Regions from separate parts of the Nocardia sp. BMG51109 genome, predicted to be linked through region 2. Evidence: predicted binding sites of a transcription regulator. Region 2 holds the regulator's gene; the other holds the start of a gene.
The links. The regulator HspR, encoded in region 2, represses chaperone genes until heat shock. The targets are predictions, from matches to a motif close to ANNTGAGTNNNNNNNACTCANNT.
Positions count from the first base shown of each region.

Region 1: the regulator HspR is predicted to act here: its motif matches at 9,268-9,290, upstream of lon (endopeptidase La).

Region 1 covers NZ_JAFQ01000004.1:2,320,924-2,337,062, reverse strand. The annotation lists gene D892_RS0112020 (hypothetical protein) at 1-1,694, opposite strand, end outside; gene D892_RS0112015 (DUF4326 domain-containing protein) at 1,880-2,206, shown strand; gene D892_RS0112010 (enoyl-CoA hydratase/isomerase family protein) at 2,444-3,229, opposite strand; gene D892_RS0112005 (DNA polymerase IV) at 3,298-4,536, opposite strand; gene D892_RS0112000 (PaaI family thioesterase) at 4,649-5,089, shown strand; gene D892_RS40985 (glycosyltransferase 87 family protein) at 5,249-6,667, shown strand; gene lon (endopeptidase La) at 6,745-9,189, opposite strand; gene D892_RS45070 (molybdopterin cofactor-binding domain-containing protein) at 9,383-10,918, opposite strand; partial or broken gene D892_RS49155 (xanthine dehydrogenase family protein molybdopterin-binding subunit) at 11,019-11,642, opposite strand; gene D892_RS0111980 (cytosine permease) at 11,774-13,240, opposite strand; gene D892_RS0111975 (nucleoside deaminase) at 13,530-14,042, shown strand; gene D892_RS43625 (PucR family transcriptional regulator) at 14,111-15,685, shown strand; gene D892_RS0111965 (zinc-binding dehydrogenase) at 15,935-16,139, shown strand, end outside.
Region 2 covers NZ_JAFQ01000004.1:2,634,459-2,650,597, reverse strand. The annotation lists gene D892_RS0113425 (NADP-dependent oxidoreductase) at 1-929, shown strand, start outside; gene D892_RS0113420 (FAD-binding oxidoreductase) at 1,121-2,278, shown strand; gene D892_RS0113415 (FAD-binding oxidoreductase) at 2,320-3,105, shown strand; gene D892_RS0113410 (heat shock protein transcriptional repressor HspR) at 3,212-3,631, opposite strand; gene dnaJ (molecular chaperone DnaJ) at 3,631-4,806, opposite strand; gene grpE (nucleotide exchange factor GrpE) at 5,020-5,694, opposite strand; partial or broken gene dnaK (molecular chaperone DnaK) at 5,691-7,558, opposite strand; gene D892_RS0113390 (DUF1707 domain-containing protein) at 7,923-8,702, opposite strand; gene D892_RS49380 (DUF1707 domain-containing protein) at 8,780-9,856, opposite strand; gene D892_RS0113380 (endonuclease) at 10,065-10,724, opposite strand; gene D892_RS46640 (hypothetical protein) at 10,854-11,003, opposite strand; gene D892_RS0113370 (zinc-binding dehydrogenase) at 11,002-12,159, shown strand; partial or broken gene D892_RS48495 (IniB N-terminal domain-containing protein) at 12,316-12,459, opposite strand; gene D892_RS0113360 (LuxR C-terminal-related transcriptional regulator) at 12,885-15,734, shown strand; gene D892_RS0113355 (hypothetical protein) at 15,788-16,139, shown strand, end outside.

The sequences.
Region 1 (16,139 bases), 310 kb from region 2:
ACGACCTTGCCGGTGTCGGTGATCATGCGCAGGTCGGGGGTGGAGTCGGCGAAGGCGTGCGGGGCGGCCGCGGACAGGACGCGGCTGTTCAGATTCTGCGGGTATGCCAGCGGGGTCAGGACCATCCAAGGGACTTCTTGGTCGAGGAGGGGGGCGCCGCCGGCGGCCAGGGTGGGCTCGAGGTTCGTCAGATATGTCCGGGTCGGGCTGAGCGACCACGAGCGAACGAAGGTTGTCGTGGACCACAGGCTGCTCGCCACGAACAGCACGGCCGCGACAGCGGCCACCCGGCGAGCCGGGGAGTGCCCGTCGCGGTAACCGCCACGATCGTCGGATCGACTGTCGCCACCGCTCGGCCTCCCCACCCGGACACGCCGGGGCGGGATAGGTAGTGCTGCACTACCGAAATCCCACCGGCCCAGCCGATTACCGGCGGTCTCGCCACGGCGCCGGGCTCTCAGCAGCAGGGCGCCCGCGGCGGCCAGGACCACCGTGACGTCGGCGAGGTAGCGCAGCGACTGCATGAGTTCGGCCGCGGTGTTCGGGCCGCCGCGCAGCAGGGCCATCGACACCTGGACGCCGATTACGTACGCCACCACCAGGATCCACACCGGCGCGGTGCGGACCCGGGTCCGCACCGAGACCGCGACGAGGGCTCCCAGCGCGATCCAGGCGATCACCACCGTCCAGGTCGGCGGCACCGCCCAAGGGGTGGACGGCAGCCAGCGCGCCCAGGCCCAGGGACCGCCCAGCAGCGTCGGCACGATGCCCAGGGAGGTGGCGCTGTGCAACAGATTCCACAGATTTCCGGGGTCGCTGTGGATGGCCGCCGTGTCGAGCACCGAGAGGTACGCCGCCGCCCAGCATGCCAGTACCGCAACCGAACCGGCCCACAGCGCGGCGCCCCGCCGGGCAACCGTGCGCAGGACATCCGGCCGTCCGTCGAGGTAGCCGACGAGCGCCGCCACGGCGAACGCGACGAACGGAATCACCACGGACTTCTCGAAGAACAACAGCCCCACGGCGAAGACCACGGTCCCGGATATCGCGTATCGCCGCCGGCCGGTGCGGACCAGCAGGGCCGCATCGCCGATCACCCAGGCGAGCGCGGCCTGCAGAGGCAAGGCATTGAGCGCGGCCGACCACCAGGCGAACGACGGCAGCGTCAGCGGGCAGAACAGATAGAAGACCAGCGGCAGCAGGATTACCCAGCGAGTGGTCCGCGCCGCGTTCCGGACCCGAGCACCGATACGGCCCGACCGAGCACCGCCTATAACAGCATCGCCCGGAACAGCCCCGCCCCCTGCCGAATCCAGCACGACCAGCATCCGCCATACCGCCACCGACGCCGCGAGCTGCAAGACCAGCAGCGACAGCACCGGCCCCGCCCACACCAGCGGCGCCGCCTTGGTGACGACCCACCCGACCGCGAAGGCCAGCGGCATGAAGTGCCCGTCGTGGTTGTGCAGCAACAGGTCCGACGACAGCAGCGGATACGTCCCCGCGCGTCCCATGAGGATGAGGTCGTCCCAATAGAAATACCCGCTCCCGGAGACCCAGGCCCGAATCCCCAGTTGGGCCAGGATCAGAGCGACCGCCGCCGCGAGCGGCGATACGCGCCGCCCGGGCCGCCGGGCCGCGACCCGCCGCCGGACAGGCTGGTGGTCCGGTGCGGTGGCCGCGGCGACGTCCATGGCCACCCACCGTACTGCCGCTCCGCCGCCACACCGCGCGGGCGCGCCCCGGGGCGCGAGACTTGCTGTGTCACATTGTCACAGATACCGTGGCGGTCCGGGTCGGGGACAAGCAGCGGCAGCCGGGCACGCACGCCGAGGTCGCGCGCGTGGCGCGGTTGCCACGACCTCCGGACAGGTGAGCGATGCCGAAACGGGTGCAGCTGACACATGATCAGAGTTGGAGTCGCGACGACCGGACCGTGGTCGTCGCCGAGCCCGGCCGCTGGGCGAATCCGTTCCGGGCCGGCGCCCGCCCCGGCGCCACCCGGGAAGTGGTCACCACGCGGTTCCGCGAATGGCTCGTGCACAGCGACGACGACGCGGCCGCCGCCATGCGGGCGGCGCTGCCGGAACTCCGCGGCAAGGACCTGGCCTGCTGGTGCCCGCCCGGCGACCCGTGCCACGGTGACGTCCTGCTCGACCTCGCCAACAATGGCGCCGCGAACTCCGAACCCGCCGAACAACTCTGAACCGTCGACCCCTGAAACTCGGTGGCCCGCAGTACTCGATCAGGTCAGCGACGGTATTTCCGCTGGTACGGCAGTCAATTCGGGCAGCGACACGCCCTCGACGCGGCCGCCGGTACAAGACGGCGCCCGGCACGTTCCGGGCGGCTCTCGGCCGGAATCCCTTGTGCGCCCGGCACAGCGACCGCGGAATGGATCCCAGCCGAAACCACGCCGGGGAGGAACGAGAAGCAGAACCGCTCAGGCGAATCGCGGGGCGCGCTTCTCCAGGAAGGCGGCGATGCCCTCGCGGCCGTCGGGGGAGTCGGCGCAGTCGGAGATGAAGGCCGACTCGCGGGCGAGTTGTTCCTCGAGGGTGTGGCTGGAGCTGACCAGCAGCAGCTTCTTCACGTGCGCGTTGGAATTCTTGGGCCCGGCGGCGAACCGCTCGGCCAATTCGTCGACGGCGGCGCCGAGTTCGGCATCGGGGACCACGCGGTGCACCAGTCCCCAGTCCAGCGCCTCGCCGGCCGACAGCGCGCGGTTGGTGAGCATCAGGTCCTGGGTGCGGCGCAGGCCGATCAGGCGGGGCAGGTAGTACGAGGCGCCACCGTCGGGGCTCAGCCCGGCGCGGGTGTAGGCCATGGTGAACGACGCCGATTCCCCGGCGAGCACCAGGTCACCGGTGACCGCGAGGCTGAAGCCGGCGCCGGCGGCGATGCCGTTCACGGCGGTGAGCAACAGCGCGTCCATCCGGGCGAACGACGAAATCGCCTCGTGCAGCGAGTCGGCCAGATTCTTGACGTATGTCCCGGCGGCGCTGTCCTGGGCCGCCATCGCCTTCAGGTCGCCACCCGCGGAGAAGAACTTGCCCGCGCCGGTCAGCGTGACCACCTTCAGCGACGGATCGTCGGCGCACTTGCTCGCCAGGTCCGCCAGCTCCCGGCCGAGGACGTGATCGATGCCGTTGGCCGCCTTCGGCCTGTCCAGGGTGATCCGGGCGATACCGCCGCTCTGCTCGAACCGTAGGGTCTCGTACTCGGTCATGCGCTGCCTTCCGTGGATTGTCCTGCTGTCTGATCTTGCCGCACGACGCGGTGCCGAAACCGGTCCGGTCATTCCGGAACCAACTCCAGGCGGACGCCGAGCAGCCGGACCGGGCGGTCGAGTGCGAAACGATCCAGCACCTGCAGGGCGGTCCGCACGATCTCGTCGACGTCGGTGCTGGGCGCGGGCAGCTTGCGCTGCTTGGTCCGGGTGTAGAAGGTGTTGCTGCGCACGGTCACCCCGACCCGCCGGGTGACTCGGCCGGCGGCGATCATCTCCTCGGCGACCTCGGCGGCGAGCCGGGCGACCTGGGCGTCGATCTCGGCGCGGTCGGTGAGATCGTGCGGGAAGGTCTCGGATTTGCTGCGGCCCACCGGAATCCGCGGCTCGGTCAGCACGTCCGTATCGCCCACGCCGCGGCCGAGCAGCCACAGATAGGGCCCCGTGGCCGGCCCGAACTCGGCGGCCAGCACCGCACGGTCGGCGGTCGCCAGCTGGGAAACCGTCTCGATGCCCAGGTCGGCCAGCCGCTTCGCGATGCGCGGCCCGATACCCCAGAGCGCGCTGGTCGGCCGGTGGCCCATCAGCTCGGCCCAGTTCTCGGCCGTCAACCGGAAGGTGCCGGTGCCGGACGCCTCGACGGATGCGTCGTCGGGCTGAGCGCCATCGGGCCCAGCAGTACCGGGCTCAGCGTCGACTGACTCGGCAGTGCCGGGCTCCGGGTCGCCGGGCTCAGCAGTTCTGGGCTCGGCGGTACGGGGCTCAGCGGCGGTACGGGACTCAGCGGTACCGGATTCGGCGGTACCGGGCTCGCCGATATCCGGCCCGCCCTTGCCGACGGCCTTGGCGAACCCGGTCGCCAGCTTGGCCCGAAGCTTGTTGTCGCCCAGGCCGATCGAACAGCCGAGATCCAGTTTCGCGACGGCGGCGCGGATCTCGCCGGCCAGGCGCTCGGGATCGTCGGTGTCGGCCGCCAGGAACGCCTCGTCCCAGCCGAGCACCTCCACCCGGACCTCGAAGGTGCGCAGCAGATCCATCACCTCGTCCGAGGCCTCCTCGTAGGTGGCCATGTCCAGCGGCAGGAACACGCCCTCCGGGCAGGTCCTGGCCGCGGCCCGCAACGGCATGCCCGCCCGTACACCGAACGCCCGCGCCGGATACGACGCGCAGGTCACGACCTTGCGTGCTTCGGCAGGATCGCCGTTGCCGCCGACGATGACCGGCCGCCCACGCAGCTCCGGGTGCCGGCGATATTCCACCGCCGCCTGGAACTGGTCGAGATCGACGTGCAGCAGCCAGCGTGGCATATCGAACAGTCTGCCCGGTCCCCAGCGATCCGGCGGCCTCGGCCGTACGATTTTCCCAGGATGAGCGAGGCACGAACGCCGAGCCCATATCCGACTATCACGGAGCCGGCCGATGACGAACGCGATCGACCTCGACAGCGCCCGCGCGATCCTCGCCGCCCAGCCGTTCAGCAGACTGCTCGGCGCCGAGATCGGCGACTACGACGAGGACGGCGTGACGTTGGTCATCCCGATCCGCCCGGAACTCGGCCAGCAGTTCGGATTCGTGCACGGCGGCGTTCTCGCCTACGCCGCCGACAACGCCCTCACCTACGCCGCGGCCCTGGCCCTGGGCCCGAACGTGCTCACCGGCGGTTTCACGATCACGTACCTGCGCCCCGCCCGCGGCGCACGCCTCCGCGCCCGCGCCCGCGTCACCGGCGCAACCCGCCGGCAGGCGGTATGTCAGTGTGAAATCCATGCCGAGGACGAAGACGGCGAATCGGTGCTGGTCGCGGTCGCCCAGGGCACCACGCGCGCGGTCGATCGAGAGCTCCCGTCGACCGAATCCTGACTCCGCTCGCGACACACCCCGCAACCAGGTGGAATATCTTCGGTTACCGATCACACGATTTGAATCGGAACGTTTGGGGCATGTAGACATCCGTCCGAATGGATACGTTGGTTGCTCGGCAACGGTCGTGCGACAAGTCGGGGAACGAAGTGATTGCAGGTGAGTGACGGAAATTCGGAAAACAGCTCGCGTCCACCCGGGTTGTCGCACCTGCGACCGACAGTGTTCGCCCTGGCCTGCACCGCCGTCGTGGCGGTGCTGCTGCTGTTCCTCACGGTGGATCCGTGGCTGCAGAAGGCGGGAATCCTGGTCGGCGGGCTCGACGTGCACATCTATCGAGACGGTGCCTGGAAGATCCTGCACGGTCATCCGCTCTACACCGAGGAGACGTACTTCGGGCTGCTCTACACCTACACGCCGTTCTCCACGCTGGCGTTCATTCCGATAGCGCTGTTCCCCTGGGGCTGGGTCACCAACACGTGGCTCGTGCTCAACCTCGGGGTGCTGTTCGTCGGCGTGCTGATGAGCTGGCGGCTGCTCGGCTACCGGATCGACCGGCGACTGACGATCGTCAGCGCGCTGATGTCGCTGACCTGTGTATTCATCGAACCCGTTCGCACCACGCTGTTCTACGGGCAGATCAATCTGATCCTGATGGTGCTGGTGCTGTGGGACTTCTCCCGGGGTGAGCGCAGCCGCCTGCGCGGGATCGGCGCGGGGCTGGCGGCGGGCGTGAAGCTGGTGCCGCTGTATTTCGTCGTGCAGTTCCTCGCCATGCGGCAGTGGCGTTCGGCCTGGACGGCGGCGGGGACCTTCCTCGGCACCATCCTGGTGTCGGGGCTGCTGCTGCCCGGCGAGTCCAAGCAGTACTGGACGTCGACGTTCTTCCAGTCCAATCGGATCGGCGAGGACGCGCATCCGTCCAACCAGTCCATCCGCGGCGCCATAGCGCACCTGATGGGGCAGCATTCGGCGCCGATGTGGCTGTGGATTCTGATCGCGGGCGCCGTCACGGTGATCAGCCTGGTCGTCACGACGGGCCTCTACCGGCACGGCGAAAAGCTGCTGGCGGTCACGCTGGCCGGAATGAACGCGTGCGCGATCTCGCCGTTCGCGTGGGGCCACCACTGGGTGTGGTTCGTCCCGCTGCTGGTCTACATCGCGCATCTGGCGCAGTCCCGGCCGGCCTGGTGGCTCGCCGCCGGGGCCCTGGTGGTCTCGATCGGCGCCTGGGCCTACGAATGGAACCCCACCTGGGTCAGCATCGGGGTGTTCCTGCTGCCGCCGTATTGGCCGATGGGGCAGCTGCTGATGAACGCCTACGTCTCGATCTACGCGATCGTGCTGGCGAGCGCGAGCGGACTGCTCTGGCGGCTGTGGCGCAAGAGCGGCGGGCGCACCGGCGGGGAGCTCACCCCCGACGCCGAACCCGTCTCCGCGGCATCGGTCGTCGGCGCGGCGCCGGATGTCGCCGAGGCGCCGGAGGCCACGAGGAACGGCGCCGAGAAGTCGGGTGTCACCGAGAAGTCGGGTGTCACCGAGAAGTCGGATGTCACAGAGAAGTCGGATGTCGTATAGGTGACACAGACAAGGGTCGGGCGCCGCCCCGGAGGACGGCGCCCGACCCTGTCCGTGTGCTCGAGCCCGAGTGGTGATCAGGCCGACGCGGCCAGCGGCCGCTCGTAGGCCGGCTCGGCGACCGGCTCGATGGCGTAGGCCAGGATGTCGGCGACGTCCTCGACGGGGCGAACGTCCAAGGCAGCCAACACCTCCGCCGGCACCTCGTCCAGGTCCGGCTCGTTGCGGGCCGGGATGAACACGGTCTTCAGGCCGGCCCGCTGCGCGGCGAGCAGCTTCTGCTTCACGCCGCCGATCGGCAGCACCCGGCCGTTCAGCGTGACCTCACCGGTCATGCCGACATCGCCGCGCACCTGGCGATCCAGCGCCAGCGACACCAGGGCGGTGACCATGGTGACGCCCGCCGACGGTCCGTCCTTGGGCACCGCGCCCGCCGGGAAGTGGATGTGGATGTCGCGGTCCAGCATCTTCGGCTCGATGCCGATCTCCTCCAGGTGGGAGCGCACGTAGGTCAGCGCGATCTGCGCGGATTCCTTCATCACGTCGCCCAGCTGTCCGGTCAGGGTGAGCGAGCGCTCGCCCTCGGCGGCGTTGGCCTCGATGTAGAGGACGTCGCCGCCGGCGCCGGTCACCGCCAGGCCGGTCGCCACGCCCGGAACCGCGGTGCGCTCCACCGAGTCCGGGGTGAACCGCGGGCGGCCCAGGTAGTCCTTCAGGTCGCCCAGGCCGATGGTGATCGGTTCGGACGGCGAAGGCACCGCAGCGTTTCCGGACCGGACGAGGTTGTCGTAGCCCAGTTCCGGGTCGTAGCCGAGTGTTTCGCCCGCCTCGCCGTCGATCCGGCTGCCGGAGTCGGGTGTTGTGGTGGGGGCCGGCTCCTCGGTGGAGACGTCCCGCGCGGCCGTGGCGATCGATCCCTCCGACAAGCGGGTCGCCGCCTTGCGCAAAGCCTTGGCGATCAACCGCTCCATCTGCCGCACCCCGGCCTCCCGGGTGTAGTTCGCCGCGATCTCGCGCAGCGCCTCCTCGGTGATGGTCACCTCGTCGGCGGTCAGCGCGTTGCGGTCCAGCTGCCGCGGCACCAGGAAGTCGCGGGCGATGGCCACCTTGTCGTCCTCGGTGTAGCCGTCGACCGTGATCAGCTCCAGGCGGTCCAGCAGCGGTCCGGGAATCGTCTCCATGACGTTCGCGGTCGCGATGAACAGCACGTCGGACAGGTCCAGATCCAGATCCAGGTAGTGGTCGCGGAAGGTGTGGTTCTGCGCCGGATCCAGCACCTCCAGCAGCGCGGCCGCCGGATCGCCCCGGAAGTCCGAGCCGACCTTGTCGATCTCATCCAGCAGCACAACGGGATTCATCGAACCCGCCTCCTTGACGGCGCGCACGATGCGGCCGGGCAGGGCGCCGACGTAGGTGCGCCGGTGACCGCGGATCTCCGCCTCGTCGCGCACGCCGCCCAGGGCCACACGCACGAACTTGCGGCCCAGCGCCCGGGCCACGCTCTCGCCCAGCGAGGTCTTGCCGACACCGGGCGGACCGACCAGCACCAGCACCGCGCCGGAGCCGCGGCCGCCGACGACCTCCAGCCCCCGTGCGGCCCGCCGGGCACGCACGGCCAGGTACTCGACCATGCGGTCCTTCACCTCGTCCAGGCCGTGGTGATCGGCGTCGAGCACCTCGCGCGCCGACGGGATATCGGTCGAGTCGGTGGTCTTCACGGCCCACGGCAGATCCAGGACGGTGTCCAGCCAGGTGCGGATCCAGCCCGACTCCGGGCTCTGATCGCTGCCCCGCTCGAGCCGGTCGACCTCGCGCAGCGCGGCCTCGCGGACGTTGTCCGGCAGGTCGGCGTTCTCCACCCGGGTGCGGTAGTCCTCGGCGCCGTCGGGCTCGTTCTCGCCCAGTTCCTTGCGAATTGCGTTGAGCTGCTGGCGCAGCAGGAACTCGCGCTGGGACTTCTCCATCCCCTCGCGCACGTCCTCGCTGATCTTCTCGGTGACCTCGACCTCGGCGATGTGGTCCTTGGTCCAGTCGATCAGATTCGTCAGGCGGGTGGCGACGTCCGGGGTTTCCAGCAGTTCGCGCTTCTGCTCGTCGGACAGGTACGGCGCGTAGCCGGCGGTGTCGGCCAGTGCGGACGGATCGCTGAGCCGGTTCACTGCGTCGATGACCTGCCATGCCTCGCGGCGTTGCAGCACCGAGACGACCAGTTTCTTGTATTCCGCGGCCAGTTCGCGGGTGTGGTCGTCCGGTTCGAGGGTCTCGACCGGTTCGGCCTCGACCCACAGCGCGGCGCCCGGTCCGGTCACGCCGTGCCCGATCCGGGCGCGCTGCTCGGCCTTCAGCACCGCGGCCGGGGCGCCGCCGCGCATCCGGCCGACCTGCTCGATCGTGGCGACCACGCCGTAGCCCGCGTAGCCCTCGGACAGCCGCGGCGCGAGCAGCACGGATTCCAGGTTCGCGGCCCGCGCGGCATCGATGGCGGCCTGCGACGACTCGTCCAGCTCGATCGGAACGACCATGCCGGGCAGCACGACCGGGTCGGTCAGGAACAACACCGGTAGACGTTGTGGGGTACTCACAGATTCAGCCCCTTCCAAAGTTGAGCGTCACCTACTCAACCCCGGGCGCCTCGGTCTTGTTCCGACCCGGTGTTCGCCCCCGGCGAAAGACGGAACGAGGCCACCGCTTCTCAGGCCGGGCGGCCCGCCCGGCTCACGACAACGTTCCGGTCGCGTGGTCGATTCCGTGGGCTCCGTGGGCCCCGCCGCCGTGCCGATCACCGAGATCGGGCAGATCACCGATCACATCGGCCGGGCGGACGGGTATCCGGGTCACGGGGCGGCCGGTGGCGGCGCGAATCGCGGCGGCCACGGCCGGAGTCGCCGAGACGGTGGGTGGTTCCCCGACGCCGCGCAGCCCGTACGGGGCGTCCGGGTCCGCGAGTTCGAGGACGTCGACCCGCATGGGTGGCGTGTCCGCGATGGTCGGAATCAGATAGTCGGTCAGCGACGGGTTGCGCAGGCATCCGTTCTCGACGATCAGCTCCTCCATCAGCGCCAGGCCCATGCCCTGCACCGCGCCGCCCTGGATCTGGCCGACCACCGCGTCCGGATTGATCGCGCGGCCGACGTCCTGGGCGGCATCGAGGGCCACCACGCGCACGAGGCCGAGTTCGACGTCGACATCCACCACCGCACGGTGCGCGCAGAACGCGAACTGCACCGTGACATCGCCCTGCCCCGTCGCCGGATCCATCGGGCCGGTCGGACGGTGGTGATATTCGGCTTGCGCGCCGAAGGCCGCGGGCGCTCCCGGACGGTCGAGAATCGCGGCCAGGCTCGTCACCGCCTGTCCGGTGGTGTCGACGATCGCGCCATCGGTAATCCGCCAGTCCCGCAAAGGAATTCCGGTCTGCCCGGCGGCCTCAGCGAATATCCGGGCGCGCAATTCGGCGCACGCCGCGCGGACCGCGCCGACGGTCATATAGGTCTGCCGGGATGCGGAGGTGGAGCCCGCCTCGCCCGAATCCGTATGCGCCGGAGCGAGATACACCGTTCCGATCCCGAGTTCCTCGCGCACCACCTGACCGAGCACGGTGACCAGCCCCTGACCGACCTCGGCGGCCGCCGTGTACACGGTGACCACGGGCGCACCGTCGGCGTCGCGGTGCAAAGAAACCCGCGCGGTCGAATAGTCGTCGGCGCCTTCACCGAACGCCACGTTCTTGAATCCCACGGCGTAGCCGACGCCGCGCCGGACCCCCTCACCCCGGGTGCTGCCCAGCGCACCGCCGGGCAGTTCCCGAGGGTCGGCACCGAGCGGCGGTAACGGCATATCGCGGACCCGGCGCAGCAGCTCGGCCACCGGCGCCGGCGAGTCGACCAGTTGCCCGGTGTGCATGCGCGCGCCCCGGCACAGCGCATTACGCTGCCGGAGCTCCACCGGATCCATCCCCAATCGACCTGCGAGACGGTCCATCTGGGCCTCGTAGGCGAACGCGACCTGCACCGCGCCGAACCCGCGCATCGCCCCGCAGACCGGGTTGTGGGTGTAGACGGCGTAGGCGTCCAGCTCCACGGCCGGCACCTGGTAGGGCCCGGCGCCGAAGACCGCGGCATTGAAGGCGACCTCCGGCGAACACGAGGCGTAGGCCCCGCCGTCGAGAACCACCTGCGCGGCCACGTACAGCAGCGTGCCGTCGCGCAGCGCGCCGTGCTCGTACCGCAGCCGGGCCGGATGACGGTGCACATGCGCGCGGAACGACTCGAGCCGGTGGTAGAACCATCCGCACCGGACGGCCGGTGCACAGCGCCAGCAGGCAGGCCGGCGCGTGCACGGTGAGATCCTCGCGCCCGCCGAACGCGCCGCCGACGCCCGCCAGGGACACCCGGACACGCTCCGGCGGCAGGTCCAGAATGCGCGCGAGCTGGCGGCGATCCTGGTGCAGCCATTGGCTCGCCACTCGAAGGGTCACGCCGCCGTCCGGATCCGGTTGCGCGAGACCGGCTTCCGGGCCGAGAAAGACCTGGTCCTGCATGCCGACCCGGTACTCGCCGCGCACGACGACCTCGGCACGCCGCCGCGCCCCGACCGGATCTCCCCGCCGGATCGGGACGTGCCGGGTGATATTGCCGGACGGCCACACTCGCGGCGCCCGCGGATCGAAGGCGGCCCGCCACGGATCGAGCATCGGCGCCAGCGGTTCGTAGCCGATCTCGATCGCGTCCAGCGCCCGGCGGGCCAGTTCCGCGGTCTCGGCGGCGACGAACGCGACCGGTTCTCCTTCGCACCGCACCACGTCCTCGGCCAGCACCGGGGTGTCCGGGCGTTCCAGCCCGTGCCGGTTGATACCCGGCACGTCGGTGTGGGTCAGGACCGCCGCCACTCCCGGCAGCGCCCGCGCCGCGGAGGTGTCGAGGTGCGCGATGCGCGCATGCGGATGAGGACTGCGCAGCGTGGCGCCGTGCAGCATGCCCTCGGCCCGCAGATCCGAGGCGTAGGGGAAGGCGCCGGTCACCTTCGCGATACCGTCGGGCCGCAACGGACTCTCGCCGAGAACGCCTCGGTAGGTGCTGGTGCGGCCTTCGATCGACGCACTCACGGTCATCCTTCCGCGCCGGCGACCGTCGGCCGGGTGGTGTCCACCGCGGGCTCGGCCGGTGCGACGGGCCGGACCGGAACACCCTGAGTGACAACCGATTCGGGCCGTATGGCGAACAACAGCCAGGTGACCGCGGCGCCTCCGGCGAATCCGACCGCGGCGGCGATATCGCCCAGTCCCGGAACGGCATTCGCGAGCGGCCCGGTGAACAGGCTCTGATTCATGAACGGAACGGAGACGACGAGCCCGAAGACCCAAGCCGCCAGCCCGGCCCGGACGCGACGCCCCTTGTCGTAGAACGGATCCGGCGCGGTCCGGCCGCGCGCCACCACACCCAGATAGACGATCATCACGCCGAGCCACGGCCCGACCCAGTAGCCGAGCAGGAACAGGTACGACTGGAAGCTGTCGTAATAGTCGCCCTGCCCGGCGATCCAGCCGCCCACGGTGCCGATCGCACCCACCAGCACCACCGACTGCCACCGCCGCAACGGAATGTCCAGCAGCAGAGCGGCCATCGAGCCGGAGTAGCAGTCGATGCACGCCGTCACGGTGTTGGACAGCCACAGCGCGACGAGGACCACGACGCCGAGCACGCCGGGAAGCACCTTGTCCACCAGGTCGGCCGGGGTCCCGACCATGGTCTGGGTACCGATCGCCGCGCCGAGTGTGCCGATCCACCACGAAGCCAGGAAGGCGCCGCCGCCCGCCGCCACGCCGATCAGCCTGCCCGGCACCGCGACCGGCAGGTAACGGCTGTAGTCGGAGGCGTAGGAGGAGAAGCTCATCGCCCGCGCCGCCTGCACCGCGACGGTCGCGATGAACGCACCCGACAGCCCCAGCGCGCCGGCCCGCTCGGAATCGAAACCGGCACCGAGGTTTCCGTCCGACAGCGCGTACCAGGACACGGCCAGGAAGACGACGGTCAGCACCACCGCCAGAATCCGCTGGACACGATGGATCAACCGGTAGCCCGCCACCGCGAGCAGGATCTGCGCGACCACGGTGACGACGAACGACGGTGCGAAACCCAGCCCCGTGAGCGTCTGAATCGTGAAGGCGCCCAAGACGGATTCGACCGCGAACCAGGCCGCCGCCTTGCAGAACACCAGCAGCGCGACGACCACATTGCCGTAGTACCCGAACGGACCGCGCGACTGCACCAGCTGGGCGACCCCGAATCGCGGCCCGTACCGCGAGAGCAGGCCGATGGCCAGCGATCCGATCGCGCTGCCGAGCCCCACCGCGAGCGTCGCCTGGGCGAATCCGAGGCCGAATCCGGCGGTGCCGAGAATGCCGCTGGTCAGCGTGGCGAACTGCACGTTGGAGCTGAACCACATGGTGAACAGCGAACCGGCCCGGCCGTGCCGATCGGCCGCCGCGACGGGCTCGACACCCCGACGTTCGATGACGAAGAGATCGCCGGGTATCAGGCGCGACAGCGTGGACGGGGATGCGTTTCCAGACACAGGCTTCCTCCGGGGGCGGCCCGAGCGGCGGCGGCGATGCCGTCCGGTTCGGACCGGAGAACGAGAGCTACGGCGCGGAAGTCCGCGCGTGCCAACGGAAGCTATGGACCCGCCGAAACGGGTGTCAATGGCCGTCACACGCCGTTTACCTGCGGTGACATCAATTTGTCGGGGGATACAACGCCGGGCGTCCGCCCCGTCGTGTTTTTGGACACCGTGTCCTTGGGCGCGCCGCCCGGTTCCGGTTACCGTCGGCATCTCCCCTGATCACGTGACGACAAGGAGCGCCGTGCCCACCGGAACCGACGTGCCCGGAACCGACGTCCCCGCCCTCCCCACCGACGTCGCGAACCTGCGCCGAGCCTTCGAGGTGGCCGCCCGCTCGGCCGCCGGAGGCAACCACCCCTTCGGCGCCGTGCTCGCGGATCCGGACGGCCGGGTGCTGCTCGAGACGGAGAACACCGTAGTCACCGACAATGACTGCACGGGCCATGCCGAGATCAATCTGGTCCGCCAGGCCGCCCGCCTGCATCCGGCGGACCGGCTGCGCGGCATGACGCTCTACAGCAGCGCCGAACCCTGCGCGATGTGCTCCGGCGCGATCTACTGGAGCGGGCTCGGCCGCGTGGTCTACGGGCTGTCGGAATCCGGCCTGCTCGCCCTGACCGGCGCCCATCCGGAGAATCCGACGATGTCGCTGCCGTGCCGCGAGGTGCTGGCGCGCGGCCAGCATCCGATCGAGGTCGTCGGCCCGCAGCTGGAGACGGAGGCGGCCGCCGCGCACGCCGATTTCTGGTCGTGAAACGAGATCGTTACCGTCCGGGCTCGAGCGGGTAACCCGCGGCGGCGGCAGGTCAGGATGATATGGCCATGCAGCTTTCGGACGTGACGGCCCTTCCCGGTCTGGCCTCCGTCCGGCTGATCCACGGCACCGAGCAGCTCGATCGGCAGGTGCGCTGGGTGTACACCACGGACCTGCTGGATTTCCGGAAGTATCTGGCCGGCGGCGAAATCGTCCTGACCAGCACCACCTGGCGCCGCCGCCCCGAGGATTCCGACTATTTCGTGCGCGCCCTGGCCGACGGCGGCGCGGTGGCCCTGATGGCGGGCACGGCCATGCTCGGCGTCATGCCGCCCGATCTGGTGCGCGCCTGCGCCCTCCACCGGATGCCGCTGTTCCAGGTGCCCGACGAGCTGTCGTTCGGGGATATCGCCGAGGAGGTCATCGGGCGGCTGCACGAGGAGCGCGGTTCGGCGCTCGAGCAGATGGTGGGCCGGCATCGACGGCTGCTGTCGTCGTTCACCCGCGGCGATCCGCTCGAGGCGGGCACCGACCTGCTGCGCACCGAACTCGGATTCGACAGCTGGACGATGTCGCTGACCGGCCGGGTGCTGTCCGGCCGGTGCCCGTATTCGGCGGAGGTCCGAGCGGTGGCGGCCCGGCACGCGGTGGACGCCGTCCGGCTGCCGGTGTACCGGCAGACGCCGGAGGGACCGGTGACCCTGCTGGCCGCGACCCCCGGTGGAGCACCGCAGGCGCCCACGCGGCTGCTGGCCTGCGCCGCCGATCTGCGCGACTGGTCGCAGGCCGAACGCGAGACCGTGGAGGAGGTCGCGGCATTTCTCGGGGCATGGCTGGCACGCACCGACGAAGGCGAGCGGCAGCGCCGCGAGCAGCTGGCCCGGCTGGCCGCGCTGCTGGATCGCGACGACACCGATCCCGCCACCGTGGCCGCCGCGCTGACCTCCGCCGGGCTGGATCCCGAACGCCCGCACCAGATCCTGCGCGCCCAGGCGGGCGGAGAGGCGACGGGGGAATGGGCCCGGCAGATCCTCACCGAACTGATCGCCGAGCAGGCGCCGGACGCCGTCACGGCCGCGGTCGGCACCGGGGCGGTGGCCGTGATCCCGAGGCATCCGCAGGCGCCGGCGGCGCTGGACACGTCGTCGCTCCGGCACCGCCTGGAATGCCTGGGCCCCCTGCTCGACGGCAATTCGATCGGCGTGGGCGCCGGCGGTATCGGGGCCGGCGCCCACGCCCTGCGCCGCGCGTGGGATCAGGCCGAACACGCGCTGCTGGTGGCCCGGCAGCACCCCGGCGGCCCGTCGCTGGTCGACATCGACGAGGTGGACACCTTCGGCATGCTGCTGGCGGCCACCCCCGACAGCCTGCGCAGCGTGTTCTGCGACCGGGTGCTCGGGCCCGTCGAGGAGTACGACGCGCGCGGCCGCACCGATCTGCTCGACACCCTGGCCGCCTATCTGGCCGCCTCGGGCTCCTGGCACACCGTGGCCGCCGAGCGGCACCTGCACGTCAACACGCTGCGCTACCGCATCCGCCGGGTCGAGGAGCTGACCGGCCGCGATCTGTCCCAATGGCGCGACCGCTTCGACTTCCAGCTCGCCCTCGACCTGCGCCGCAACCGGATCGGCGACCGGTCCTAGGCCGCGGCACCACGCGCTCGGCAGGATGCGCCTCGGTGCGGGGCGCCGCTGTCGGGCCGCGAACGAACAGCGCGGCGACCTACTCCGACCCGGCCGGCCACTCCCGGGAAACCGCGAACCTACGCTGACATTTGCGGCGATTTCCCTTGCCGCCCAGATCATGTGATGGGCAGGGTGTTGAATCGGGGGCGAGACGTCCCCGCGTCGTGCGCGGGGGACGCGCCGACGACCGACCGCGAGGAGTGGATCATGCTGGCAGCGCGCCTTCACCTGGGACCGGAACGCCGACTCGAACTGGCGGAGGTTCCCACGCCGGAGCCGGGCCCGGACCACGTGCTGATCAAGGTCGAGGCGGCCGGGGTCTGCCTGTCGGACGTGCACCTGATCGACGGGATGCTGACGCCGATGTTCCTGAACGGCGACACCGTCACGCTGGGTCACGAGGTCGCGGGCA
Region 2 (16,139 bases):
GCGCGATGGTGGTACCGGAGTTCGGCGGCACGCCCGAACCGGCCGATATGCCCACCCCTCAACCGGGCCCCGGCGATATTCAGATCCGGATCGAGGCCGCCGGGGTCAACCCACTCGATCGCAAGCTCGCCGACGGCATCCTGAAAGATTCGCTCCCCTACGACTTCCCGATGATTCCGGGCATCGACGGCGCCGGCACCGTCTCGGCCGTGGGCCCGGGCACCACGACCTTCTCGGTCGGCGATCGGGTGGTCGGCAAGTTCCTCGTCCCGCCGGTCGGGCACGGCACGTTCGCCGAGTACGTCACCGCGCCGGAGCACGACGCCATCCACATCCCCGACCCGCTCACCACCATCCAGGCCGCCGCGCTGCCCACCGCCGGGCTCACCGCCCAGGAGCTGTTCGACGCCGCCGGCGTCGCCGCCGGCCGGACGATCCTGATCAACGGCGCCGCGGGCGGTGTCGGATCGTTCCTCGTGCAGCTGGCCGCCACGGCCGGCGCGCACGTGATCACCACCGCGCGCCCGGACGACGCCGATCGGATGATCCGGCTCGGCGCGACCGAGGTGGTCGACTACACCGCGGCCCCGGTCGGCGATTCGGTCCACGCCACCCATCCGGACGGCATCGATGTGCTGTTCGATCTGGTTTCCCCGCCGCCACGCCTGGCCGATCTCGCCCGGCTCGTCCGCCCCGGCGGCATCGTCTACAGCACCGTCCGCGCCGCCGACGAATCCGGCCTGCGGGCCCGCGGCCTGCACGGCGGGAACTTCGAGTCGGCCGGTGGCGCACCGGAACTGCGGCATCTGCTGCTGCAGGCCGCCATGGGCGAGCTGGTGGTGCCGATCGAGGCGGTCCGGCCGCTGACCGACGCCCGGGACGCGCTCGGCGCGGGCGGTGCGCGCGGTAAGACGGTCCTGGTCATCTGACGATTCGGATCCCCACCGGCCGGATTCCGCGGCCCGGACCACTACTGTTACGAGTTTCGTCACCTGTAACCGTGGGTAATGCAATCCACCCATAACCGTGCGACCACGGCTTTTTGAGGGATACTTGACCGCGTAGGAACGCCGGTTCCCGGCGGTTCCGGCAGGTATTCGCAGAAAGGAAGCTCGACGTCGTGGATTCGCGTACGGCTGCGCTGGTCCGCGCCAACTTCCGGTCGGTGGTCGAGGCCCCGTCCGGTCCCGAACGGTTGGTCAGCGCGTTCTATGGCCATCTGTTCGCGGAGAACCCCCGGTTGCGTGAACTGTTCCCCCCGACGATGGATATGCAAGCCAAGCGGCTGACGACCGCCATCGGCTTCGTGCTCGACCACCTCGAGGACTGGGACCGGGCCCAGCGTTTCCTCGAACAGCTGGCCCGCGACCATCGCAAGTTCGGTGTCGAGGCGGCCCATTACGACCTGGCCGGCCGCGCCCTGGTCGCGGCGTTCCGCACCTACGACGGGCCCAGCTGGTCCCGGCAACTGGAGGAGGGCTGGCGCGACATCGCCATTCTGATCTCGGCCTCGATGGCCATCGGCGCCAATTCCGACAAGTCGCAACCGTATTGGGAGGCGACGGTGGTCGGGCACCGCCGCGTCCTCGACGATCTGGCCATCGTGCGGCTGCAGTCGGAGAGCCCGATCCCCTATCAGGCCGGCCAGTACGTCCCGGTCTCGATCCCGCAGCGCCCGAAGATGTGGCGCTATCTCTCGCCGGCCATCCCGACGAATCCGTACGGCGAGATCGAATTCCACGTCCGCAAGGTCCGCACCGGCTGGGTGAGTCCCGGGATCGTCAACGAGACCAAGGTCGGGGACAACTGGCTGATCGCCGGGCCGCTGGGCGGCCTGCACGTCGAGCACAACTCGGGCCGCGATGTGCTGATGATCGGCTCCGGCACCGGAATCGCCCCGCTGCGCGCCCAGCTGATCGAGATGGGCCGGCGCGGCACGAATCCGCGGGTGCACTTCTTCATCGGCGGCCGCTACCCGTGCGACCTGTACGACGTGGAGAACATGTGGCAGCTGTCGCTGAGCAATCCGTGGCTGACCGTAGTTCCGGTGTGCGAGAACGAATCCAACCCGTGGTGGCATCCGTATCCGCCGGCCGACCCGCCGTTCGGCATGCACCGGCGGCTGATCGGTAATCTGGGTGCCGTGATCGCCAGCATGGGCGCCTGGGCGGACCGGCAGATCCAGATCGCCGGATCGGCGAAGATGATCGCCGACACCCGACGCGCCCTGCTCGCCATCGGCACGCCCGAATGGGCGATCATGTCGGATCCGGTCTAGCACCGGCAGGTGAACGAGCTTCGGACGATAGAGGTAGCGCAGTGACTCTCGGCCCGGACGAGACCGGAGAGATCCGGCTCGATACCCCGACGGAGTGGACGTCCACGGTGGTCGGCCACCACCGGCTGCGCCACGACATCGCGGTGATCCGCCTGATCGGCGAGCACGTCCCGTTCTCGGCCGGGCAGTCGGTGGAGGTGCAGGTGCCGCAGCATCCGGGGCTGCGGCGGCGGTTGTCGCCGGCGCTGCCGCCCTCGCTGGACGGCAAGCTGGAATTCCATGTGCGGACGGTCCCCGGCGGCTGGTGCAGCGGCTCGATCGTGGCCGACACCCGCCCCGGCGACCAGTGGAGCATCACCGCGCCGGCCGGTTGGCTGAGCGTCGACGACTGGGCCACCGATGTCGTGATGATCGCCGGCGGAACGGGTCTGGCGCCGCTGCGCTCGCTGCTGCTGAACCTGTCCCACCGCCCCGAACCGCCGCGCACCCACCTGTTCGTCGGCGGCCGCTCCCCCCGCGACCTGTACGCCTCGGACATGCTGTTCCTGCTGGCCGGCGAATTGCCCTGGCTCACCGTGGTTCCGGTGGTGGAGAGCGCCGACGACCCGGGCTGGGCGGACCAATGGTACGAGAGCTGCCGCGTGGACGTCGGTTTCGACGTGAACGAGATGCTGGAGGGCACGCTCGCCGACGTGGTCGGCGATATGGGACCGCTGCCCGACCATCAGGTCCTGGTGTGCGGGTCGCCGGCCATGACCGTGGCGACGGTGGACCGGTTGATCCAAACCGGCACGCCCGCGGAAGTCATTCGCTACGAAGGGATCTGACTCCCGGACTCCCCCGACGAGAAAACGCCCCCGGGCTTCCCCGAGGGCGCTGCTCTACAGATCGGTATTCTACCGGACCGGTGCTCTACCGGATCGGATTCGGCACCTACCTGCGCTTGTTGCGCGGTTGCCACACCACCAGCGCGGTACTGCGTTGCGGGGGCGTGAGTTCCGGCCGGTAGCCGGCGCGCAGCCGCTCCACCTCCGCCGACAGCTCGCGAACCCGCTCCTGTAGCGCCTCGACCTGATTGGTGAGTTCGATGATCCGCTTGATGCCGGCCAGGTTGACGCCCTCGTCCTGGGACAGCCGCTGCACCTCGCGCAGCAGCTCCACGTCCCGGGTCGAGTAGCGCCGGCCGCCGCCCGAGGTGCGTTGCGGGGTGACCAGACCCAACCGGTCGTATGTGCGCAGGGTCTGCGCATGCATACCGGCCAGTTCGGCCGCCACCGAGATCATGAAGAACTCGGCGCGCTGGGTAGGGCCGTGGGCCGCCGAAACATCGGCATTCTTCGGATCGCCGTTCATCACGCACCTGCCCATCCGGCACGCGGGTCGAACCCGCTGACCTTCTCCGCCTCGGCGTAGCCCCGCAGCGCCTCGGACGCATTCTCGTCCAGCTTCTGCGGCACCGCGACCTTCACCGTGACGAGCAGGTCACCGGCACCGCCGCCGCGCTTGGGGACGCCGCGGCCACGCACCCGCAGGGTACGCCCGTCGGCCGTGCCCGGCGGGACCTTCACCCCGACCCGGCCCGTCAGCGTGGGCACCGAAACCGTTGTGCCCAGCACCAACTCGGCGTAGCTGACCGGCAGCACCAGGGTCAGGTCGTCGCCGTTGCGGCCGAAGACCTTGTCCTGGCTGACCTGCACGGTCACGTACAGGTCGCCCGCCGGGGCGCCGCGCAGGCCCGCCTCGCCCTGACCGGCCAGGCGAATCCGCTGACCGTCCCGGACGCCCGGCGGAATCCGCACGGTGATGGTCCGGGTCCGGTTCTGGATCCCGCTGCCGCGGCAGTCGGTGCACGGATCGTCGATGATCGACCCCGTGCCGCGGCAGTCGTCGCACGGCTCGCTGAATCCGAAGGCACCCTGGTTGCGGCTGATCACGCCGGTTCCGTTGCAGTGCGGGCAGACTCGCGGGCTGGTGCCCGGCTTGGCGCCGCTGCCGTGACAGGTCGTGCACGGCGACGGGCTGGTCATCCGCAGCGGAACCGTGACGCCCTGCGCGGCCTCGCGGAAGCCGAGGGTCGTCTCGGTCTCCACATCGCTGCCGCGCCGCGGCCGGGTCGAGGCCCGCTGGCCACCGGCACCGCGGTTGAACAGATCGCCCAGCAGGTCACCCAGGCCGGCGCCGCCCGCGGCCGACGCGCCGCCGAAGATGTCGCCCAGGTTGAACTCGTTGAAGCCGCCGCCCTGCCCGTATCCGCCACCGGGCGAGAATCCGCCGCGGCCGAAACCGCCGCCGCTGGCGAACAGCCGCCGGGCCTCGTCGTACTCCTTGCGCTTCTCCGGATCGGCCAGCACGGTGTGTGCCTCGCTGACCGCCTTGAACCGCTCCTCGGCCTTGGCATCCCCCGGATTCTTGTCCGGGTGCAGATCGCGGGCCAGCTTGCGGTAGGCCTTCTTGACCTCGTCCTGGGTGGCGCTGGAGGAAATACCCAGCTCTTTGTAGAAGTCCTTTTCCAGCCACTCCCGATTCACCGGGCATCTCCTCCTTTCCTGTTGTCGGCCGGCCCGGTGTGCGCCGGAGCCGGCTCCATCCGATGTCGCCTGAGCGGGGGCCCTACGTGGTAACGCAAGCTGCCGCCTCCGGGTCCCGACCGCCCAGGCTGGATCCGATGTCGCCTGAGCGGGGGGCCTGCGTGGCAACGCAAGCTGCCACCTGCGGGCCCCGGCCGCTCAGGCTGGTGAGTGTTACGCGATCCCGTCGGCATCGTTGCCAGCGTTCGCCGCATCCGGTGAGTCCACCAGATCTGCCACCCCGTCGGTGACTCCCACGAGCGCATGCCGCAGGATTCGATCACCGAAGCGGTAACCCTTGCGCATCACCACGCCGATCACCGGGTTGTGGCCCTCGCCCTCGTGCTGCACGGCCTCGTGCAGCGTCGGGTCGAAGGGCTCGCCCTCCGTGCCGAACTCCTCGAGACCCTGCTTGGTCAGCGCGTCGACGAGCTTGTCCGCCACCGACTTCAGTGGTCCGGACTCCAGATCGCCGTGCGCGCGGGCCCGGTCGAGATCGTCGAGCACGCCGAGCAGTTCGGTGACCACCGCGGCCTTCGCCGAATCGGTCGCCGTCTTCCGGTCGCGCTCGACGCGGCGCCGGTAGTTGGCGTACTCGGCGGTCAGCCGCTGCAGATCCGCGGTGCGCTCGGCCAGTTCCGCGCCGATCGTGTCGGCGAGGGCCTCGCCGTTGCCGGCCTGGGCTCCGGCGGCGGGGGCCGCGGCGCCTTCGGCCGCGGCCTCGCCCTGCGGAGCGGAGCCGGCCGCGTCACCCTCGAACGAGCCCGCGGCACGACCCTCGTAATCCGACGGATCGACCTTTCGCCTGTCCACGATGGTGATCGGCTCCTGTTCCGGGTTGTCCGTCACTTCTTCTCCGGCTCGTCCACGACCTCGGCGTCCACGACGGTGTCGTCGGTGTTCGAACCGGCGGTGTTCGAACCGGCGGAGCCCTCGGCCCCGTTGCCGGAGGCGGCGGCATCGGCCGCGGAGGCCTCGTAGATCGCCTGGCCCAGGGCCTGCGACTCGGCGGCCAGCTTCTCCACCGCGGCCTTGACGGCGGCGGTGTCGGTGCCCTTCAGCGCCTCCTTGGCCTCGCCGATGGCCGCCTCGACCTTGTCCTTCACGTCCGCGGGGACCTTGTCCTCGTTGTCCGCGATGAACTTCTCGGTCTGGTGCACCAGCGATTCGGCCTGGTTGCGGGTCTCCGCCTCCTCGCGGCGCGTCTTGTCCTCGGCCGCGTGCGCCTCGGCGTCCTTCACCATCCGGTCGATCTCCTCCTTGGACAGACCGGAGCCGTCCTGGATCTTGATCGTGTTCTCCTTACCGGTGCCCTTGTCCTTGGCGGTGACGTGCACGATGCCGTTGGCGTCGATGTCGAAGGTGACCTCGATCTGCGGCACGCCGCGCGGGGCCGGCGGAATACCGGTCAGCTCGAACGAGCCGAGCAGCTTGTTGTGCGAGGCGATCTCGCGCTCACCCTGGAAGACCTGGATCTGCACCGACGGCTGGTTGTCGTCGGCGGTGGTGAAGGTCTCCGACCGCTTGGTGGGGATGGTGGTGTTGCGCTCGATCAGCTTGGTCATCACGCCGCCCTTGGTCTCGATGCCCAGCGACAGCGGGGTCACATCGAGCAGCAGGACGTCCTTGACCTCGCCCTTCAGCACGCCGGCCTGCAGGGCGGCGCCGACGGCGACGACCTCGTCCGGGTTCACGCCCTTGTTGGGCTCCTTGCCGCCGGTCAGCTCGCGCACCAGATCGGTGACGGCGGGCATGCGGGTCGAACCACCCACCAGGACAACGTGATCGATGTCCTTCACCGCGATGCCGGCATCCTTTATCACCGACTGGAACGGCTGCCGGGTGCGGTCGAGCAGGTCGGACGTTATCCGCTGGAACTCCGCGCGGGACAGCTGCTCGTCCAGGAACAGCGGGTTCTTGTCCGCGTCGACGGTGATGTAGGGCAGGTTGATCGAGGTGGACTGACTCGAGCTCAGCTCGATCTTGGCCTTCTCGGCGGCCTCGCGCAGCCGCTGCATCGCCATCTTGTCCTTGGTCAGGTCGATGCTCGAGCTGTTCTTGAACTTCTCGACCAGCCAGTCGACGATCCGGTTGTCCCAGTCGTCGCCACCGAGGTGGTTGTCGCCGGAGGTGGCGCGGACCTCGACGACGCCCTCACCGATCTCCAGCAGCGAGACGTCGAAGGTGCCGCCACCGAGGTCGAAGACCAGGATGGTCTGTTCCTTCTCGCCCTTGTCCAGGCCGTAGGCGAGCGCGGCCGCGGTGGGCTCGTTGACGATGCGCAGGACGTTCATGCCCGCGATCTGGCCGGCCTCCTTGGTGGCCTGGCGCTGCGAGTCCTCGAAGTACGCCGGCACCGTGATGACCGCATCGGTGATCTCCTCACCGAGGTAGGACTCCGCGTCGCGCTTCAGCTTCATCAGCACGCGCGCGCGCTGATCTCCTGCGGGCTGTACTTCTTGTCGTCGATGGCGACGTTCCAGTCGTTCTCGCCCATGTGGCGCTTGACCGACCTGACCGTGCGATCGACGTTCGTGACGGCCTGGTTCTTCGCCGGCTGGCCGACCAGCACCTCGCCGTTCTTGGCGAACGCGACGATCGACGGGGTGGTGCGCGATCCTTCCGAGTTGGCGACGACGACCGGCTCACCACCTTCGAGAACGGCGATGACCGAGTTCGTGGTCCCGAGGTCGATACCGACCGCACGAGCCATTGTGTTCCTCCTGTACTCATTCGGTAGGAGCGGTTCCTACGCGGTCGCGCAGGCTGCCGCCTTCGGCTTGACCGCTCCTACCTGTGTTGATGTCCTGTGTGGGTGTGCAGGCGAACCTGCCGCGGTGGCGATCTCTTCGCCGGGCCGCAGGGACCTGGCCCCAACACCGCACGGAGCACGGTCCCAGCAACGCTGAGCGTGGTCGGCTCAATCCTGCCTGTCGACCACAGTCGAGTCAACCTCGAACTTGAGTCTGCCACGCTCAACCACTGCCTTGATCCGGACAACGAGCGGCGCGCGTCATCCATTCCCGGCCGGTGAAGTTTCTTCGAAGGCCGTCCCACTCGACCGGTCCGGGACCGGCTCAGCGACTCGCGCGGTAGACGCTCAGCGGCTCACCGGACGGGCTGATCGTCATATATCCGCTTCCGGCCGCGCCCTTGGTGTAGATCGACAGCACCGGACCCTCGTCGGGCAGGTCCGTCGAGCGCTGGACGATGAGGTAGGTGACGGCGCCGCCCGGGGCGCCGACGGTCTGCGGCGCACCGGCCAGATAACGCGCCAGCAGGGGCACGTCGATCGCGCCGAGATCGAAGGGCCGCACGTCCGGATCGCGGTCGGTCACCGACGAGTCGGCGAATTCCCCACGGTAGGAGAAACGTCCGGTGCCACCCTCGGCCGCGCGTTCGAACGAGGCGTGCTCCGGATGCAGGGTCAGTTCGTCGACCATCAGGTCACCGAAGTGCGCGCGGTAGTCGGCGAGGAACGTCTCGATGCCGCGCGCCGTGGTCAGGTCGGGCAGATCCGAGCCGGATGATCCGGGCCGATCGGTGGCCACCACCCCGGCCAGCGCGCCGACCGCCGCCGCGGCGGCCACGGCGGCGCCGGCGAGCACCCACCGGCGCGACCGCTGCCGCCGCCGCGGGTTCACCACCGCGCTCCGGACCAGGTTGCGGGGGATCTGCAGGTCGGCTACCAGCGCATCGAGATCGCCGAAGGTCTTGGCGCGCAACGCCGCGGCCGTTCGCTCGCCGTGCTCGTCCGCCGTGAGCTGGCCGTCGTCGCGGGCGGTATCGAGGAGGGCGCAGGCGTCCACCCGGTCCGCGTCCCGCACCCGCAGGCCGCTGTTGCGCGCCGGGCTCACGGCGTCACCTCGCCGCGATCCGACGCCTGGGCGTGCCGTCCGGATGATTCACTCGGATACCTACTCACTGTCGCCGGCTATCCGCCGAACGGGGAAACCCGCACCATGTCGCCGGCCGGGGTGGTCTCCAGGTAGCCGCTCTCGTCGAAGCTGTTGCCGGCATAAATGGAGATCTGCGGGGCGTGCGAAATGGTGTCGGTCTCGAAACTCACGTGCGATACCGCGCCGCCCTCGACCCGCAGCAGCCCCGGCGCCTCGGCCAGCAGCCTGCCGAGCACCGCCGGGTCCACCGCGGCGAGGTCGAAGGTCGCGGTGCCGACCGGGCGCGTGGTCGGATCGCCGCTCGGCATGAAACCACCCCGGTAGTCCCAGCGGACCACCCGATTCGGCTGACCCGCCGGGGCCGCCTCCACCAGGGCGTAACCCGGGAACAGGGTCAGTTCGTCGACGACGGTGCCGCCGAACTTCGCCCGGTACCGCTCCCGGACCAGCGCGAAGCCGTCGGCGGTGGTGAGTTCGGGCATCGGCACCACCAGCGGCTGGACCTGCGCGGGCTCCGCGCCGAGCGCGACGTCCGGCGTGGCCGCCGATCGATGCGTTGCCGAGAAGCCCGCGACCGCGGCGCACACCACAACCACGGCCGCACCGGCCGCGAACCAGCCCCGCCGCGACCGCGGACGCCGCGGTTCGGCGGGCGCGCCGACCGGACGTTGCAGGTCGCCGGTCAGGTCGGCCAGATCGCCCAGAGTCTTTGCCGCCCCGGCCAATTCGGTCAGGGTGCGATGGTCGTCCACGGACAGCTGACCGTCGCCGAGCGCGGCGTCCAGGATCACGCACGCGGCCGCGCGGTCCTCGTCCCGGGCCCGGACCCCGGCCGGATACTCACCGCGGTGCCGGGTCCGGAGCGACTCCGGCCGCGGCAGCCCGAGATCGGCGGACCCCGGCGACGCTTGCAGGTCGGCCACCAGGGAATGCAACTGCGCCAGCGTCTCCGCGGCCGCGGCGCGGCCGGACCGATCGTGATACTCGTCGGCGCCGAGCTGACCCTCCTCATAGGCGATATCCAGCCGGGCACGCGTATTCACCCGGTCGACATCGCGGGCTCGAATTCGTCCCGCCGAGTACCCCGACGATCCGGACGATTTCGACACCACACCCGGATAGTAATACGCGCAGCGCACAGCGGATCACGCCGTGTCGCACAGCCGCGCCAGGCCACCGGCCGCGTCCCGGATCAGCGGCCGTGACATACCCCGCCGACGACCACCGCGCCACTGGTCATCGAGGCGGCACCGACGCGTTCGGCGGCCGCCCCGCGTACCGGGCCACAGTCCTGTCGGCAGCCCGGTCCGCATCGACGGCTCAGTGCGTGGCCGCGGCGACCTCGTCGGCCAGGTCCGGGTCGAGGCTGATCCGCACCAGGGCCGCGGCCAGCTCGGCGTCGTGGCCTCGGGAGCCGAGGCGATCGAGAGCCTTCGGGTCGGTGGGCAGGTGCAGCTTCTCGGCGCCCTTACGGGCGCGCTCGTCGAAGTGCGGGCGCACCCAGGTCCAGACGTCCTGGACCTCCCGCAGGAAGATGTCGGCGCCGACCGGGCCGATGCCGTTGAACTGTTTCAGCAGTTCGGCGAGGCGGCTCGGATCGTGATCGGCTTCCTCGGCCAGCTTGCGCAGGTCGCCGTGGTATTTGTCCAGCAGCAGCGACGCGTTGACGCCGAGCCGGGTGGCCGTGGACTCGTCGTAGCGCTTGTAGTGGGCGCGGCCGAGAGCATCGACCAGCTCCTGCCAGTCGGCATCGGCGACCTTGCGCGGAGTGGTGTAGCCGGAGCGGATCAACTCCTTCGCCGCCGCCACCGCGATCTCCGCCGAGATCCGCGTGCTCAGCAGCTTGGCCAGCATGAGCAACTGGAACAGCGGGGCGGGCTGATCCGCCAGCTTGATCCCGGCCTCGGAGGCATAGCTGGTCCCCGCGCGTTCGAGCAGCGCACGCACGACGTCGCCATTGTCGCCATCGCCTCGACTCATCTGATCGCCTCGACTCATCTCATTGCCTCGACTCATCTCGCACCGCCTTTCGACAGCTTCGCCGTACCTGGACGACAGATTCGTCGTACCCCGAGCGGCGCGAGCTACACGGAGACCGCACCGCCGCGATCAGCCGACATCTCCCGCACCGAGCGCCGACACCACGTCCGGCATCAGCACGACGGGCCGGACGCCCGCGTGAAACCGGGTGGACGCGGAGCGTTCGGCCGCGCCGAAGTTCCGGACGCGCGGCCGTGGCCAGGGGTATCGTGCGGGCATGAAGGCGGTGGTCTGTTCCGGGGGCGAGCTCGAGGTCGCCGACGTCGCGGCGCCGCGGCCGGGGCGCGGGCAGTTGGTGATCGATGTGCGGCGGTGCGGGATCTGCGGCTCCGACCTGCACGCCCGGGTGCACTGCGACGAACTCGCGGACCTGGCCGCGGCCACGGGGTACGGCAACTTCATGCGGTCGGAGCAGCGGGTCGTGCTCGGGCACGAATTCTGCGGGGAGGTAGCCGAATACGGGCCGGGATGCCGCAAGCGGTGGCGGGGCGGCACGCCCGTGGTGGCGCTGCCGGTCCTGCGCCACGGGCGGCAACCGGAGCTGACGGGTCTGTCGGCGGCGGCGCCCGGCGGGTACGCCGAACAGGTCGTGGTGCAGGAGTCGATGACCTTCCCGGTGCCGAACGGGTTGCCGGCCGAGCACGCCGCGCTCACCGAGCCGATGGCGGTGGCCTGGCACGCGGTACGAAAAGGCCGGATCGGCAAGCGGCAGAACGCGTTCGTGATCGGCTGCGGCCCGATCGGGCTCGCGGTGATCAGCCTGCTGCGGGCCGCCGGGGTGACATCGATTGTGGCCAGTGATCTCTCGCCGCGCCGCCGGGAACTCGCCGCCCGGTGCGGCGCCGACGTCGTCGTCGATCCCGCCGCCGCATCACCGTGGGACGCCGCGCCGCGCAAGAGCCGCGTCACCGGCGCGGCCGACCTGCTGAATCTGGGCTTCGACGCGATGGAACGGCTGCGGCGGCTGCCGAACCTACCGTGGTGGTACCTGTTCCGGCTGGCGCACACACTGAACGCGGCGCCGGGCGGGCCGGTGATCTTCGAATGCGTCGGCGTTCCCGGGATCATCGATCAGATCGTCGCGGCCGCCCCGCCGATGTCTCGCGTCGTGGTGGTCGGCGTCTGCATGGAGGCCGATCGGATCCATCCGGCCATGGCGGTCAACAAGGAGATCGAACTGCGCTTCGCCTTCGGTTACGACCCGGGCGAGTTCCGCGACACCCTGCACATGATCGCCGACGGCAAGATCGACCCCGCCCCGCTGATCACCGGCACGGTCGGCCTGGACGGCGTGCGCGACGCCTTCGCCGCGCTCGGCGACCCGGAGGAGCACGCCAAGATCCTCATCGATCCCGCCGGTACCGGCGGGATCTGATACGCCGAACAGCCGCGAGACATCGATGCGCGACCAGACGGTCGCCGCGCGGAACGTGGCCGGCGCGGCATCCTCCTCGGCGTTGTCCCCGGGACTCGCGGCGAGGAGCGCCCCGAGCCTCCACCCGTCGGTGAACTGCGTGGATTCGGCCACCACCGGCACCAGGGCGGCGACATCCTCCTGGGTCACCGCCAGGCCCGCCGCAGCCAGCGCCCGGGCCGGATCGGCGCAGTACGCCGCGGCGACCTCGTCATCGCGCAGCAGGCCCAGGACGAACTCGGCAATCGCGTTGGGGCTCATCACCATCTCCGGAATCGGCGGGCCTCGCGGTCCGCGGCGGTCGGGTTGCCTGCACGCTAGGAACCCGACCGGAACGCCGTAACGGGGCGAAACCCCCTCCTCTCCACCGCGGCGACGATGGGGAGACGACCGAATTAGGGGAAATTCCCGCAGTTGCGACAAGACGAGTAACGACGAACCCCCAGCAACCGACAGCCCCGTTAGGTCGAGGACAACCGTGCGAACCGGTGCCGACACCGACCTACACGTTCCACCTCGCGTTTCGAACGACAGGGGTTCTCGCATGACTCAGAGCCTGACGCTCGGCACCACCGTCGGGTCGTCCGACGCGATCGCTGTGCCGATGCCGGGTGGACCGGATTCCACTCTCCACCTCACGGACAGCGCGCCGACCGGGCGTCCCGGCACAGAGATGGTCGGGTTCGGTGGCGACTGAAACAGCGATCGCGTACGAATCGCTGCCGGGAATTCGGGAATTGTTCCGTGAGCTGGATTCGGCAGGTCCGGATCCGCTCGTCCAGCTGATCCGGGGCCGCTCCGGGACGGGGAAGTCGACGCTGCTGGCGGCGATCCGGAGCAGGCTGCGCGGGCGCGGCATCGGCACGTCCGGCGGCGTCATCGGCACGTTCGACAGCATCGCGGAGAGCGCCGATCCACGGTCGCCGCTGATCGTCGACGACGCGCACACCCTGCCCCCGGACGAGCTGGCGAAGCTCTGCGCGGCCGTCGAATCCGGTTGCCGCACAGTGATTATCGCCACCCAGCCGCGGCCGCACGTGCCGGCCCTGCGTGCCCTCACCGACGCGGTGGCGCGACACGGCCGGGTCATCGAACAGCGGCCGCTGGGCGTGACCGATATCGCCCCGTTCGCGCGGGAACTGGGCATGATGGTGCCGCGGCCCGTCGCACAGCACATCCACGAGCGCACCGCCGGCATCCACGGCGGCGTGCTGGCCGCGCTGTCGGCGGCCTCCACCACCCGCCTGGACGCGGGCTTCGAGGCGGTCGATGCGGCCGTGACGACGTGGGCGCGGGCCCTGCTCGACGACACCGGGCACGACCTGCTGGACGCGTTCGTCATCGCGGCCACCGGCGCCGGCCTGGACCCCACCGAGCTCACCGAGGTGCTGGACACGACCGACGCCGCCGCCGTCGACCTCATCGATCGAGCCCGCGCGAGCGCCCTGGTGACCGACGCCGACCTGCTGCTCGCCCCGGCGGTGGCCCCGCTGCGCACGCTGGTGGGCGATCGCCGCTTCCTGATGGTGCTGCGGCGGCTGCTGCAATCCCGGCTGGCCGCCGGTCTGCTGCGCGACAACACCGCGCTGCTGCTGGCCGAGTCCGGCGTGCGCGATCCGAGACTGGCCGAATTCCTGTGCGCCGCAGCCGAAAAGGCGGGCGGCGACGCCGTCCGCTACTACCGCGCGGCCGCCGCCGGCGGCACCGGGACGGGATGGCAGCCGGCACCGGCGATGACGGTCCGCTGGGCCGAGGCCGCCGCCCGGCTCGGCGACGGCGACCGGGCCCTGCGCCTGACCGAACCGATCCTGGCCGCCGCCGACAGCCCGGTGCCCGAGCTGGCCGCGGCCGTGCGCGTCTGTGCCGGCGTGTGGACCCGGCGCGGCCTGGTGTCCCGGGCCGCCCAGCTGTATTCGTGGCTCGGCCCGCATCGCGTCGGCGCGGACTGGGCCGTCGGGGCCACCGTGTTCTACCTGGCCGGCGATGTGGAGTCGGCCGCCGCGATGTCCGCGTCGGCGGCGCTGTGGCCCCCGACCGAGACCACCACGCGCGCGAGCGTGATCTCCTCCGCCCTGGCCCGATCCCTCGGCCTCCCGGACCACACGAAGTCCGGCGCGAACGGGTCCCGATCGCCGTCCGCACCGGACGGATCGGCCGCCCACGGCACCGGCGATCCGGCAGCAGTCCGCGATCCGGCGGCACTGCGCGACTCAGCGGCACTGCACGATTCAGCGGCAGTGCGCACCGAGCCCGACGAACTCCCCGTCGCGGACCCGGCGGCACCGGCGTCCGGCGACGATTTCACGCCGGTCCGCACCCCGTCCGAACCGGTTGTCCCCGAACGTAATTCGGTCCTGTCGGCGGCCTCGGAACTGATCCGGGCGTCCCGCGCCGATATCGCGGTGGCCGGCGCCGATCGCTTCCTGCCGTGCGCCGCGGTATCGATCGCCACGCTGCTGTGCCTGAGCATGGGCGAACCGCGCCGCGCCGCCGACGCCCTGCGCTCCTCGGCGCCCCGCCCGGAACCGTCCGGGGCAACGCGCATCACCGCACCGAACCGCGCACCGGCCCAGGCCCACGACCCGCACCTGCTGGTGCTGTCGGCGTGGACCTCGATGCTCGGCGGCGACGAGCAGTCGGCCGCGCAGATCGTCGCGGCGCTGGATTTCGACGCGCTCCCCGTTCGCGACCGGTTGCTCGCGCACGGCGTCCGGGTCGGGCTGGCCCGGCGCGGCGGCGACCGGTCCGCGCTGACGCCGGCCTGGCAGGCGGCCTACCCGCTGTTCGACGAGGTAGGCGCCGACCTGCTGACGCTGCTGCCGATCGGCGAGCTGTGGCTGGCCGGAATCAGGCTGCGCGACGAGAGCCGGGTGACGCCGCTGGTGGATGCCGCCCGAACGCTGCTGCACCGCCTGGGCGATCCACCGGCCTGGGCGAACGCCTTCCACTGGTACGCGGTCCAGGCGGCGATCGCGCGCGAGAGCCCCGACGAATTACTGCTTCCCGCACAGCGATTACGGGCGGCGGCGCGGACCGGCGATGCGCACGCCGCGGCGCTGGCCGACGCGGGACGCACCTGGGTGCTGATCCTGCGCGGCCGGGTCGCCCCGGATGAGGTGTCCGCCGCGGTGCGCCGCCTGGCCGGTATCGGCATGGTCTGGGACGCCGCCCGGCTGGCCGGCGAGGCGGCGCTGGCCATCGACGATTCGGACGCCGCCACCGCCCTGCTGAAGCTGGCCCGCACCATTCGCACCGAGGCCCGGCCGCTCGAACTGCCGATCCGTCCGCCCGAACCCGCACACGCCCCTCGGCCCGATCCGGCGGCCGGCAGCGACATCCTCAGCGAACGCGAACGCGAGGTCGCCGAACTGGTCCTTCTCGGGCTCACCTATCGGGAAATCGGCGCTCGGCTGTACATCTCGGCGAAGACGGTGGAGCATCATGTCGCGCGGATCCGGCGTCGGATCGGAGCCGGGTCGCGCTCGGAGTTATTGTCGATGCTCCGCGCCATGGGCCACGGCTCGCTGCTCGTGTGATACCTCTCGGTGCGGGAGCGGCGCACCGAGACACCGAAGCGAGGTAGAAGAGGATGGCCACAGGGGTCGGCCTGCGCATCGCGGATGACGAGTGCATCGCGGCGGTCGTCGCCGACACCGGTGAGCCGGACAGCGACACGCCCGAACCCCACTTCATCGTCCGCGAGTCGGTCCTGCACATGTCCGACGACGGCGATGCCGCACTGGGCGGCGCCCCGCCCTCGGGCCACTCCCATTCGATCACCGGATTCTTCGCGGCGGTCGGCGACCCGTCCGGCATCTCGGTCGACGACGGCCCGGCCTACCGCGCCGAGGACCTGGTCGCGACCGCGCTGTTCTGCCTGATCAACCTGGCCGCCGACCATCTCGCCGGCCCCGCCGAGTTCTACGCCGCGCACCCGGCGG